Regions from separate parts of the Candidatus Enterococcus dunnyi genome, predicted to be linked through region 3. Evidence: predicted binding sites of a transcription regulator. Region 3 holds the regulator's gene; each other region holds the start of a gene.
What was found. The regulator HrcA, encoded in region 3, represses chaperone genes, less so after heat shock. The targets are predictions, from matches to a motif close to TTAGCACTCNNNNNNNNNGAGTGCTAA.

Region 1 (4,292 bases), 1.1 Mb from region 3:
TTAGTCAACACAGAAAAAGTACCTGATGGATACATGGATCCGGACGTTTATGATGAGTATCTTGTACAAGTGGAGCATGACTTTCAAAAATTAAGATCGGAAGGCTGCCGAGTGATTTCTACTGATTTTCTGAAATTAAGAGACGGTGGCGTTTTTCATGATGGTGATAAGGTAGTTGACGAGTTGTTCCGAATCGTTTTTGGAGCAAGGTATTAAAAGGAAAAGAGAGAGGGGGAGAGAAAAATGTCTTTTGCCTCAGATGTGAAAAAAGAACTAACGACGTTAGAAGTCCATCGGGAACATGCTAGAGCAGAACTTGCTGCATTGATTCGAATGAATGGGTCACTAAGCATCGTGAATCAGCAATTCGTGTTGAATGTCCAAACAGAAAATGCTGCGATCGCAAGACGTATTTATTCTCTTTTAAAAGATCATTATGACGTACGATCGGAGTTGCTCGTTCGAAAAAAAATGAAGCTGAAGAAGAACAATGTTTATATTGTTCGTTTAAAACAGGGAACTAAGGACGTTCTTGCAGATTTAGATATTTTAGATGGAATGATGTTCAATAGCCATGTATCAGATGAAATCATGGGGAATGCCCAAAAGATGAGATCTTATTTACGTGGTGCTTTTATGGCTTCTGGCTCAGTCAATAATCCTGAAACCAGTCGTTACCATTTAGAAATATTTTCTATTTATGAAGAACACAATGAAGATATTTGTCAAATGCTGAATTATTATGATTTGAATGCACGGACGCTAGAGAGAAGAAACGGCTATATTTCTTATTTGAAAGGTGCAGAGCGGATCGCTGATTTTTTAACATTGATCGGTGCAACGAATTCGATGTTAAAATTTGAAGATGTCCGAATCGTGCGGGATATGCGCAATTCTGTTAATCGTTTGGTCAATTGCGAAACAGCGAACTTAAATAAGACGATCGATGCTGCATCAAAACAAATTGAAAATATCCAGTATATTGAAAGTGTGGTAGGTTTAACGGCTCTACCAGAAAAATTACAGGAAATCGCTGAATTGCGTTTGGAATATCCGGAAGTCAGTCTGAAAGAACTTGGTGAGATGATTCCTTCAGGTGCAATTTCAAAATCGGGAATCAATCATCGAATCAGGAAAATCAATGAATTTGCTGAAAAACTTAGAGAAAAAAGTGCATAGCTGCAAAGTTACGTGAACTAAAAAATGGAAATCAGGTGAAAGAAATGGGTGTTGAGGATAAAGACTTTATTATGCGGCAAATCAAACAATTAGGCGAAGGTTTGGGCGAATTTTTAGGTAAAGAAGATGTAGATAAAATCTTGAATTTTAGTGAAGACGCCCAAAAAGAAACTCAGGATTCACTCGCTGAAAAGAAACTAAAGAGAAAACAAGAACAAAAAACAAAGACAAAGCCACAATAGCTTTGTCTTTGTTTTTTTATTTTCCTTCAATGTAGCTGATCAATTCTTCCGTTGTAACAGATTCATCAAAGATATGTTCACCAATAACGATCGTTGGAACAAATTTGATATTAGCAGCATTTGCTTCAGCAATCACAGTATCGATCATTGCAGGATTTTTCTTTTCAGCTAGCTGTAGGTTATCTTGGGCAAAGACGGCAACATCTGCTAATGAAAGATGCCCCCATTGATCTTGCGTGTCATACATTTGTTTTAAACTAAGTAATCCTCTTTCTGGTAAGTCGTAATCAATGTGGTGATGCATCACGTTTCCAGGCTGTAATGTTTCTTTCTCTTTATCAAATAGCTTGATAATACGCTGAACTTTTCCTTCTTTAACATATTTTTCTAAAAGGTCAAAAGAGTCTTCAAACCATTTTTTACAGTAGGGACAACGAACATTCATAAATTCGACCATCTTTATTGGAGCTGATTCTTGACCAATGACTAAACCATTTTTTGTAGTGACTTTTGTTGCATCGATAATTGAGATATCCATGTTATACATCCTTTCAATTCTTTACTTATAGTGTAGCGCTTTTTAGTCTGAGTTGAAATAAAAATGTCCAAAATCCGGAAAAGAATTTTGGACATCTGATTTTAGGTTTAGCTTAAGGCACTGCTATTTTCCATTACTTCATCGATCAAGCCGTATTCTTTTGCCTGTTGAGCTGTCATGAAGTTGTCACGATCTGTGTCGCGTTCGATGACTTCTAAAGGCTGACCAGTTCGCTCAGCCAAGATTTTGTTCAAACGGTCACGTGTATCCAAGATATGTTTTGCAGCGATTTCGATTTCTGTCGCTTGTCCTTGTGCACCACCAAGTGGTTGATGGATCATGATTTCAGCATTAGGCAAGGCAAAACGTTTGCCTTTTTGACCAGCAGTTAGTAAAAAGCTGCCCATTGATGCGGCCATCCCAAGTACGATCGTTTGGACGTCTGCTTTAACAAAATTCATCGTATCGAAAATTGCTAATCCAGCAGAAACACTGCCGCCAGGAGAATTGATGTAGATGTAGATATCTTTTTCAGAGTCTTGTGCATCCAAAAATAATAATTGAGCAATTACTGAGTTGGCTACATTATCATCGATCGGACCACTTAACATGATGATTCTATCTTTTAATAATCGTGAATAAATATCATAAGCTCTTTCTCCACGAGATGACTGTTCAATGACTGTTGGTATTAAGTTCATAGTATATTCCTCCTATATAAAAAGCTCTTCAAATCATTTTATCACAAAGCATACCTGAATGCTTAAAAAAAGTATACTTTATTGGTCAAAAAAGGTCAACTTAAATGAACTGAAAAAATAGAAGGTAGAAACGTTGAGCCGTGTTTCTGCCTTCTACTATTATTCTCAAAATAAATATTATGAAGAGACAATAATGTTGCCGTTTTGGTCAGCAGGCTTCAATAAAGTCATGATCGCAGTGAAGAAAGCAATAAGAGCTGGAATGCCAGTCCAACTGAAAACAAGATACATGATGCCTTTTCCAGAAAAACCAGAGTAGAATTTATGAGCACCGATCCAGCCTAAGAAAAATGCTAGAATGAAATAAATCCATTTATTGACTACTCTACCTTGTTGTACATAACCACCAACTGATTGAGTATTATTGTTTTCATTGACAATATTGATGCTGATTTTGTCTTGCAGATTATCAGTGCTTGATTTCGTCATCAAACACTGATACGAAGTGCAGAACATAGGCTTATCTTTATTAGCAATAATAACTTTCTCAAAGTCTGATCTGCTCACTTTTTTTCTATATCTTTAAATTTTCACTTTATAACTTTTACAGATCACCTTTCAAAAAGAATTGAAAACTTTTAAGTAAATGAATCCTTTTTATTTTTTTGTTCTATGTTTTTACGCTTGTGAAAGAGTATGTTATACTAAAAAAGCAAGTAAAGAAGAGTGAGGGGATTCGGATGGTTGTTTTTATCGCAGGCATAACAGGCGTATTAGTTGGCGCAGTGATTGTGTCGATCAGCGTTGCTTTACGAGTGACGTTTGAAGAACGAAAAGCAGCACGTTATCGTGAGCTGGAACATTTCGTCAAAGAAATCGAAACATTGAATCTTTTGAACAAAAAAATCAATGAAATTTTGCAAAAGAGAGATATTTATGTCGATAAATCTGTTAACTTTATTTCTATGGATGATTGTTATATCAGCATCGACGACTTTATATATTTGGAATCTTTTTCTGCGCAAAACAATTTCTATCTTCCTACTTATCTAGTCGAAGAGTTTTTCAAAAAGATTGCTCACAGAAAAGTAATTTTGACCCCGGATGAAGTCATCTCAATGGGTGGAAGTACCTATAAGGGTGGAAAATTGATTTTAGAAACTTTTTCAGAAGAGTTGTTGACGATCATCGAAGATAAAAAAAGACAAATGAAACGTCTGTCGCACAAACCGCTGTACTATTTCCAAAAGAGCTAAAAAGCCCGTACCTTAAGTGAAAGGTACGGCCAGACTGTAGACAAAGTTCTAAAAAAGGATGACGTCTACAGTTTTTTCTTTTATACTTAATGTATGAAAACGTTTTAAAGGAGCGCGTAAAAAATGATGTCAAAACACCCAATGAATGGAAGGGATCAATACATGATGATTTCCTTGGAAGAACTTGTCCCAAAAGATCACTTGATCCGAAAAATAGATAAAGCAATTGATTTTACCTTCATTTATCCAATTGTTGAATCAACTTATTCGACCTTAGGTCGACCAAGTATTGATCCTGTGGTTTTAGTCAAAATCGTCTTCATTCAATATCTCTTTGGTATCCGTTCCATGCGTCAAACGATAAAAGAAATAGACA
Region 2 (4,292 bases), 890 kb from region 3:
TACATCATGCCGCCCATACCCATTGAAGGATCCATTGGTGGCATTGCTGGTGCGGCTGGTTCTGGTTTATCAGCAACAACAGCTTCTGTTGTCAATAATAATGCAGCAACAGAGGCAGCGTTTTGTAATGCTGAACGAGTTACTTTTGTAGGATCAACAATCCCTGCTTCTACCATATTGACCCATTCGCCATTTGCAGCATTGAAACCAATACCTAGTTCAATATTTTTCAATTTATCGACAACAACTGAGCCTTCATAGCCAGCATTTTCAGCGATTTGACGAATTGGTTCTTCCAAGGCACGGACAACGATTTTCACGCCAGTGGCTACGTCTCCTTCAGCTTCTACTTCTGTTACTTTATTGATCACATTAACTAAAGCCGTACCACCACCAGAAACCATTCCTTCTTCAACAGCTGCTCGAGTAGCATTTAACGCATCTTCGATACGCAATTTCAATTCTTTTAGTTCTGTTTCAGTTGCAGCACCAACTTTGACAACGGCAACCCCGCCAGCTAATTTCGCTAAACGTTCCTGTAGTTTTTCGCGGTCAAAATCAGAAGTTGTTTCTGCAATTTGATTTTTGATCAATTGAACACGTGCATCGATTCCTGCTTTTTCGCCTGCACCTTCAACGATCGTTGTATTGTCTTTATCCACTACGACCTTGCTTGCATTTCCAAGATTTTCGATCGTTGTATCTTTCAATTCAAGTCCTAAATCATCGGTGATCACAGTTCCGCCAGTTAAGACAGCAATATCTTCAAGCATCGCTTTACGACGATCACCAAATCCTGGAGCTTTCACTGCAACAACATTGAATGTTCCGCGGATTTTGTTTAATACTAAGGTTGGTAATGCTTCTCCATCAACATCATCAGCAATGATCAATAATGGACGGCTTTGTTGTAGAATTTGTTCTAGTAACGGTAAGATATCTTGGATGTTTGAGATTTTTTTATCTGTGATCAAGATATATGGATTTTCTAAAACAGCTTCCATTTTATCATTGTCAGTGACCATATATTGAGATAGATAACCGCGATCAAACTGCATTCCTTCAACGACATCTAATTCTGTTTCGATCCCTTTTGATTCTTCGATCGTAATAACGCCGTCATTCCCAACTTTTTCCATTGCGTCTGCAATCAGTTGACCTACACGGTCTGAGCCTGAAGAAACTGCTGCAACTTGAGCGATCGCTTCTTTAGAATCAACGACTGTTGAGATATTGTGTAATTCTTCAACGGCTGTTTTTGTTGCTAGTTCGATACCACGGCGAATCCCTAATGGATTAGCTCCCGCCGTAACATTTTTCAATCCTTCACGTACGATCGCTTGCGTTAAAACAGTAGCAGTTGTTGTACCATCTCCAGCGATATCATTTGTTTTTGATGCTACCTCTGAAACAAGCTTAGCACCCATATTTTCAAAATGATCTTCTAATTCGATTTCTTTCGCAATTGTCACACCATCATTTGTGATCAAAGGAGAACCAAATGATTTTTCTAAGACAACGTTACGACCTTTAGGGCCTAATGTTACTTTTACTGTATCTGCTAAAATATCTACACCTCTAAGCATTGCTGCTCGTGCATCTTCTGCGAATTTAATTTCTTTTGCCATGATTTCTTCACCTCAAAATTATTTTTCTATTTACTTGATTGTATCGATTACTCAACGATCGCAATAATATCTTTTCCAGAAACGATCAGGTAATCATTGCCTTCATATTTTACTTCTGTACCGGCGTATTTTTCAAACATTACTACATCGCCTTCTTTAACATCAGCAGGAACTTTTGTCCCGTTATCTAAAACACGGCCTTCTCCTACTGCGATGACTTTTCCAGTTTGTGGTTTTTCTTTAGCAGCAGACGCTAAAACAATGCCTCCTACTGTCTTTTCTTCTTCTTGTGCGACTTCAATAATGACGCGATCGCTTAATGGTTTTAACACAATAAATCCCTCCATACTAAAATTGATCATCTTTTTTAGCACTCTTATAAGTCGAGTGCTAACTTACACTTTTTATAATACTCATTTTGCTATTACTTTGCAAGTCTTTTGGTCAATTTTATAAAATATTTCTTCCCTCTTTTTTTAACATCTATTAAAAGGTCCTTAGTCAAATAAAGCATTTTTTTTGTTTACAACGATTTCATGGTAAAATAAAAAAAGAAAGTGAGGCGATTTAGATGAAACAACGAATTATCGGAGCTCTACTGGCGACTGGCCTTTATTTGATCATTGCAAATGTGGGTAATTTCTTTTTTGGCATCAGCCGACGTTTTGATTGGACAACAACATTATGGGAAGCAGCTTTCTTCTTTGTATTCATATTTCTCTTATTAGGGTATCGCAATAATCGAAAATGATCTACTTTCATTCAGTCAGTCCATATATTCTCATAAAGGATATGATATACTTTTTACATTGTTATATGGAAAGGAGTTCAATTTATTTATGCTCAGAAACTTATCGATCAAAAAATTAAGCATCATTACGATTTTACTTTATTTACTAGTCTTTTTTTCACCCTATGTCTTTATACCATTTTCTTCAGATTTAGTGATCATCGGGACAACTGTCAGCTATATTCTTGGGGCAGCCGTGATGATTTGGCTATATTTCAAGAATAGGAAAACAGCTGTTACAATTACTGAAAATGAAGCAAAATTGACTTCTCCTGTTTTTACTTTGCTTTTAGGCATCAGCGGGATTTTTCTGGCTATGATCATCCAAACAATCGTCTTCAGTATCGAAATGGCCATCACAGGGGAACAACCAAGTTCACAAAATACTCAAAATATTATTGCTATTATTTTAGCTAACCCGCTATTTATATTGGCAACCACTATCGGCGGCCCTATCATGGAAGAATTTGTTTTCCGTCGTTCGATGATTGGTTTAACAGAAAGTTATACAGGTTTTTGGATCGCTGCTGGGATCAGTTCAGCTTTGTTCTCCGTCGTGCATCAAGATGGCCATTTCTTTGTTTACTTTTTCATGGGCTTCTTTTTTGCTATTTTATATAAAATGACTGGAAAAATTTGGACATCGATCCTTGCACATTGCGGAATGAATACGCTCGTTGTCATCGCTCAATTGATTCTACATTATGCAAATATTGAATTACCTAAATAAAAAATACCTAAGGTTCCGTATCACATCGTGAGTACAGCCTTAGGTATTTTACTTTTTTATTCTTCTATCTCAGTGTCGATCAATTCATTGTCATGATGCAAGAAGTAGATCAACGTTTGTAATTCATTCGTCAAATCAACATTTTGAATCAATACATCAGAAGGTGCAACCAAACGTGCTGCGGTAAAGTTCAAGATCCCTTTGACCCCTGCATCTGCTAATTGGCTGACAACTTCTTGTGCTCTTCTCGCAGGTAATGTCAAAATAGCTACTTCGATTTGCTGAACACGAATCTGCTCCATCATATCGCTCATTGGATATACGGGAATCCCGTCGACGATCCGACCAACGATATCTTCATTTACATCAAACGCGCAACTCACACGAATACTGTTACTTTGGTGGAATTTATATTTAAGTAATGCACTCCCTAAATTCCCCACACCGATCAAAGCCACATTAGTAAGCTCATCATCATTCAATGTTTTAGCGAAGAAATTCATTAAGTTCTCCACATCATAACCGTAACCACGCTTACCTAATTCACCAAAATAAGAAAAATCGCGGCGAATCGTTGCGCTATCTACTTGAACTGCTTCACTTAACTCTGTTGAAGAAACTTTGTTTTTCCCTGCGTCATGCAGGATTCTCAAATAACGATAATATAGGGGAAGGCGTCGTGCCGTTGCTTTTGGAATAATTTGGTCTTTCACAATTGTACCTCCAATATTCTAAATATAGACAAATATCCATCTCTCATGATATCAGTTATTCTCATCAAAAAGCAATCTTACAGCTCAAGAAAAAGGAATTTTTTCAATCTTTTCTAATTCCCTAAAGTGATTTTTGCAGGACAACCGGCAGTATAGGTGCTATTTTGCCTTAAACTATGCTACACTAAAGACATTCAAATAGAAATGAGGATGCCCCATGATTTTACTCCAAGCAAATCAAATCGCCCGTTATTTTGGAGCGGAAACTTTGTTTGAAAACATACAAATGGAAATCAGCACGAATAGTCGAATTGCTTTAGTCGGCCGCAATGGTGCTGGTAAATCAACATTATTAAAAATAATAGCTGGAATCGATGCTCCTGATGCAGGAACAATCGCTAAAAATAAAACAGCCAGTCTTGGCTACCTCG
Region 3 (4,292 bases):
ATATCAGTCAATTGGAAACGACCTAATGTTTTGTTGTCTGCTGACATTGGACGTTCACCTTGCAATACATGGATATCTACGGCTGGTTGGTTGTCTGCTGCTGTAGAGAAGACTTGTGATTTACTTGTTGGGATCGTTGTATTACGATCGATCAATTTAGTAAACACACCACCCATTGTTTCGATACCTAATGATAATGGCGTAACGTCTAGTAAAACAACGTCTTTCACATCACCAGTGATAACGCCACCTTGAATAGCTGCACCCATCGCAACTACTTCATCTGGGTTTACTGATTTGTTTGGTTCTTTGTTTGTTTCTTTACGTACAGCTTCTACAACTGCTGGAATACGAGTTGAACCACCGACTAAAATAACTTCATCGATTTCAGATGGATTCAAACCAGCATCTTTCAACGCTTGACGTACAGGTGTTTTTGTACGCTCTACTAAATCGCTTGTCAATTCATCAAATTTTGCACGAGTCAAGTTCATTTCTAAATGCAATGGACCAGCGTCTCCTGCTGTGATAAATGGTAAGCTGATTTGAGTTGATGTCACACCTGATAAATCTTTTTTCGCTTTTTCAGCAGCATCTTTCAAACGTTGAACAGCCATTTTATCTTGTGATAAGTCAATGCCGTTTTCTTTTTTGAATTCAGCTACCATGTGATCGATGATTTTATTATCAAAGTCATCTCCACCTAATTCGTTATCTCCCGCTGTAGATAGTACATCAAAGACTCCGTCACCTAATTCAAGGATCGATACGTCAAAAGTACCACCACCAAGGTCAAATACTAAAACTTTTTCGTCTTTATCTGTTTTGTCTAAACCATAAGCTAAAGCTGCAGCTGTTGGTTCGTTAACAATACGTTCAACTTCTAAACCAGCGATTTTACCAGCATCTTTTGTTGCTTGACGTTGTGCATCGTTAAAGTAAGCTGGCACAGTGATAACCGCTTTATCTACTTTTTCGCCAAGGTATTCTTCTGCAAACCCTTTTAGATATTGTAAAATCATCGCAGAAATTTCTTGCGGTGTATAAGATTTGCCATCTGCTTCTACTTTGAATCCTGCTTCACCCATGTGACGTTTGATTGATGAAATTGTATGTGGGTTTGTAACAGCTTGACGTTTTGCTACTTCACCAACTTGGATTTCACCGTTTTTGAATGATACAACAGAAGGTGTTGTACGATTTCCTTCTGGATTAGCAATGATTTTTGCTTCTCCGCCTTCTAATACTGCAACTGCTGAGTTTGTTGTTCCTAAGTCAATACCAATAATTTTACTCATAATTAATGATCTCCTATCTCTGTTTTGATTTTTGTTGTATTCAATTTATATCATGCAAGTTTTCGTTTTGTCACTATTGTGCAACAACAACCATACTCGCTCGTAAAACACGATCATGTAGCTTATAGCCTTTTTGCAGCACTTCCACGATTGTATCTGCTGGTGTATCATCGGTTGCAGGAATCGTTTGGACTGCCTGATGTAAATTAGGATCAAAAGGTTCGCCCATTGCTGGGATTTCTTCAATTCCTTCTTCTTTCAAAGCTGCTTGAACACTCTCCAGAACCATCGCGATTCCTTTTTTCAAGCTTGCACCTTGTTCATCATCGACTTCGATAGCCATTGCACGTTCTAGATTATCGATCGAAGGCAATAACTTTTTACCTAGATCCTGCGAACGATACCGAACAAGCAATTCACGTTCGTTCTTAAAGCGATTGCTCATATTAGCAATCTCTGCACGAGCTCTTAAAAATTTATCTTCCATTTCAGATAATTCATCTTGAGCTGTTTCAAGTTCTGATTTTTCAACTTCTGTTTCAGTTGTTTCAGAGACGACTGATTCATCGACTGAATTCGTCTGTTCTTCTTGTAATTCTTCATTAGTCTCTTCTTTACTCACTCTGGCAACTTCCCTTCTCATTTCCGTAGAATCAAAATTCTATATTTTTACTTTTTACTTATTCATCAAGGAAACGATAATAAGCTCCAAGTTTTGACGCTAATTCATGACGAAACACATCGACTAAGCCAAACATTTTTGAATACGGCATGCTTGTCGGTCCTAATAATGCGATCGTCCCTTTCCCATGTCCTGCTACTTCATACGATGCAGTGATCATACTCATATTATCCAATAGATCATTCCCGATCTCTGAACCGATTCGAATGGCGATCTTCGCGTCATTTTGTTCATCTGCCGTCAATAAATGTGTGATCGCATCTGTGTTTTGCATAAATGAGTACACAGATTTCAATTGATCCAAATCATTTTGCACACCAAAGTTAAATAAATTCATTCGACCACTGACAAATACTTTTTCTTCAAATGCATGTCCTAACATAGCATCAAATAAATTCATCATCCCATCAGGTGTTTGAAAATAACGATGTAAAATCATCGGTATCTCAGTCCGCAGACGATGATAGACGGTCAAAAGCGGCTGTCCAACTAATTTATCGTTGATGATCTGTGTCATCTTCTCTAGATCCTGACTGGAAACTGAAGCTGGTACCGCAAAGACCTGACTTTCGACATTGCCTTTGTCCGTCACGATGATCGCGATGATCTGCCGTTCATTCAAAGGAACGATTCGAAAACCAGTCAAGCGCCGCTCTTTCATTTCAGGTCCTAAAGAAAACGCTGTGTAGCTGGTCAATTCAGAAAGAATCTCTGCCGATTGCTCAATGATATCATTGATTTCGTGAAACTCTTTGCCAAAGGAATGACGGATCGTCTGTAATTCCTCATGTTCAATTTCTGTTGGACGCAATAAATGATCAACGTAATAGCGATAACCATCCATTGAAGGAATTCGACCAGAAGAAGAATGCGTCTTTAGCAGCAGCCCAAGCTCTTCTAAAGCTTTCATATCGTTACGAATAGTTGCTGAACTGGACTGGATCCCTTCTTCCATCAACTTCTTTGATCCAACGGGCATTCCTGTGTTTGTGTATTCCTGGATGATAAGTCGCAAAATATTCTTTTGTCTGTCAGTTATCATAGTTACCACCCTTCATTAGCACTCATGTTATTCAAGTGCTAATACAAGTATTAATATAGCAAGTTCTTTCTGAATTGTCAAGAGAAAAACATACTTTTTTAGCACTCTGTAGCAAAGAGTGCTAATTCTGGAACGCTAGAAAAAGCACAAGAGCTTTTATATATCAAAAGCTCTTGTGCCTCTTTTCTTTTTCCTGTTATTTATCGATCAAAAATTCTTCAAATACATCATTTCCAACGAACAACCCTTGTTCTGTTAGCTGAAGATAACCAGCTCGATCCGTAAGTAAACCACGCTTTACTAAGGTTAAAATCACTTCACCGTATACTTGCTCGATAGGAATACCAAATTTATCTTCAAACTGCTGCTTAGATACGCCTTTTTTCTTACGCAAACCTAAGAAAAGCTGTTCTTCCATTTGATTATCGATCGTCAATTTTTCCGATTCTACAACTGGTAATTGCCCATTGCGTAAAGGAGTTAGGTAATGCTGAATCGGTCCGTGATTACGGTAACGAGTATGACCTAAATAGCCGCTTGCTCCCGCACCAAAACCATAATAATGATCATTATCCCAGTAGACTAGATTATGCTGACTTTCTTTCCCAGGCAAAGCAAAATTGCTCACTTCATATTGCCGCCGTCCGCCTTTTTCCATCGCGATGATCGTTTCTTCAAACATTTGCGCCTCAACTTCTTGATCCGGCAATTGAAGACGGCCTTGTCTCACCCAGTTCATGAACATTGTTTTGTTTTCCAGTATCAATGAATACAAAGAATAATGCGGTAAATCAAGCTCGATCGCACGTTTTAATGTATCTCTAAAGCCTTCTAACGTTTGCCCCGGCAGCGCATAGATCAAATCGATACTTACATTGGAGAAATTTTCCTTTTCAAGGAACTTCATTGTGTCATAAACATCCTCCGCTGTATGCTTGCGACCAATTTTTTTCAGCAATTGGTTATCAAAGGTTTGAACCCCCATCGATAAACGATTGACTCCATATTCTTTCATCACATGGAGCTTTTCCTGCGTTAAATCGCCAGGGTTGGCCTCTACAGTAAACTCATTTTTAGCGTTGAATGGTAATAATGTACGAACTCCCTCCAGTAAAACAGCAAGCTGCTTAGCAGATAAGGAAGTCGGTGTACCTCCGCCAATATAGATTGTTTCCATTTCTTGGCTAGGAAATCGACTTTTCGTCAAGTCAATTTCTTTTAATAGCGCCTGAATATATTCATCTACCGGCTGTCCTTCAAGAAATACTTT

Region 1: the regulator HrcA is predicted to act here: its motif matches at 2,699-2,725, upstream of clpP (ATP-dependent Clp endopeptidase proteolytic subunit ClpP).
Region 2: the regulator HrcA is predicted to act here: its motif matches at 1,996-2,022, upstream of groES (co-chaperone GroES).

The regions. Positions count from the first base shown of each region.
Region 1 is NZ_CP147246.1:3,161,435-3,165,726, forward strand. Features, by position in the region: gene A5889_RS14870 (gluconeogenesis factor YvcK family protein) at 1-216, shown strand, start outside; gene whiA (DNA-binding protein WhiA) at 244-1,179, shown strand; gene A5889_RS14880 (hypothetical protein) at 1,224-1,421, shown strand; gene A5889_RS14885 (DsbA family protein) at 1,438-1,959, opposite strand; gene clpP (ATP-dependent Clp endopeptidase proteolytic subunit ClpP) at 2,067-2,660, opposite strand; gene A5889_RS14895 (TM2 domain-containing protein) at 2,838-3,149, opposite strand; gene A5889_RS14900 (hypothetical protein) at 3,401-3,916, shown strand; gene A5889_RS14905 (IS1182 family transposase) at 4,040-4,292, shown strand, end outside.
Region 2 is NZ_CP147246.1:3,325,994-3,330,285, reverse strand. Features, by position in the region: gene groL (chaperonin GroEL) at 1-1,628, opposite strand, end outside; gene groES (co-chaperone GroES) at 1,676-1,960, opposite strand; gene A5889_RS15685 (hypothetical protein) at 2,200-2,379, shown strand; gene A5889_RS15680 (CPBP family intramembrane glutamic endopeptidase) at 2,468-3,148, shown strand; gene A5889_RS15675 (redox-sensing transcriptional repressor Rex) at 3,205-3,861, opposite strand; gene A5889_RS15670 (ABC-F family ATP-binding cassette domain-containing protein) at 4,079-4,292, shown strand, end outside.
Region 3 is NZ_CP147246.1:713,797-718,088, forward strand. Features, by position in the region: gene dnaK (molecular chaperone DnaK) at 1-1,298, opposite strand, end outside; gene grpE (nucleotide exchange factor GrpE) at 1,372-1,941, opposite strand; gene hrcA (heat-inducible transcriptional repressor HrcA) at 1,979-3,022, opposite strand; gene hemW (radical SAM family heme chaperone HemW) at 3,219-4,292, opposite strand, start outside.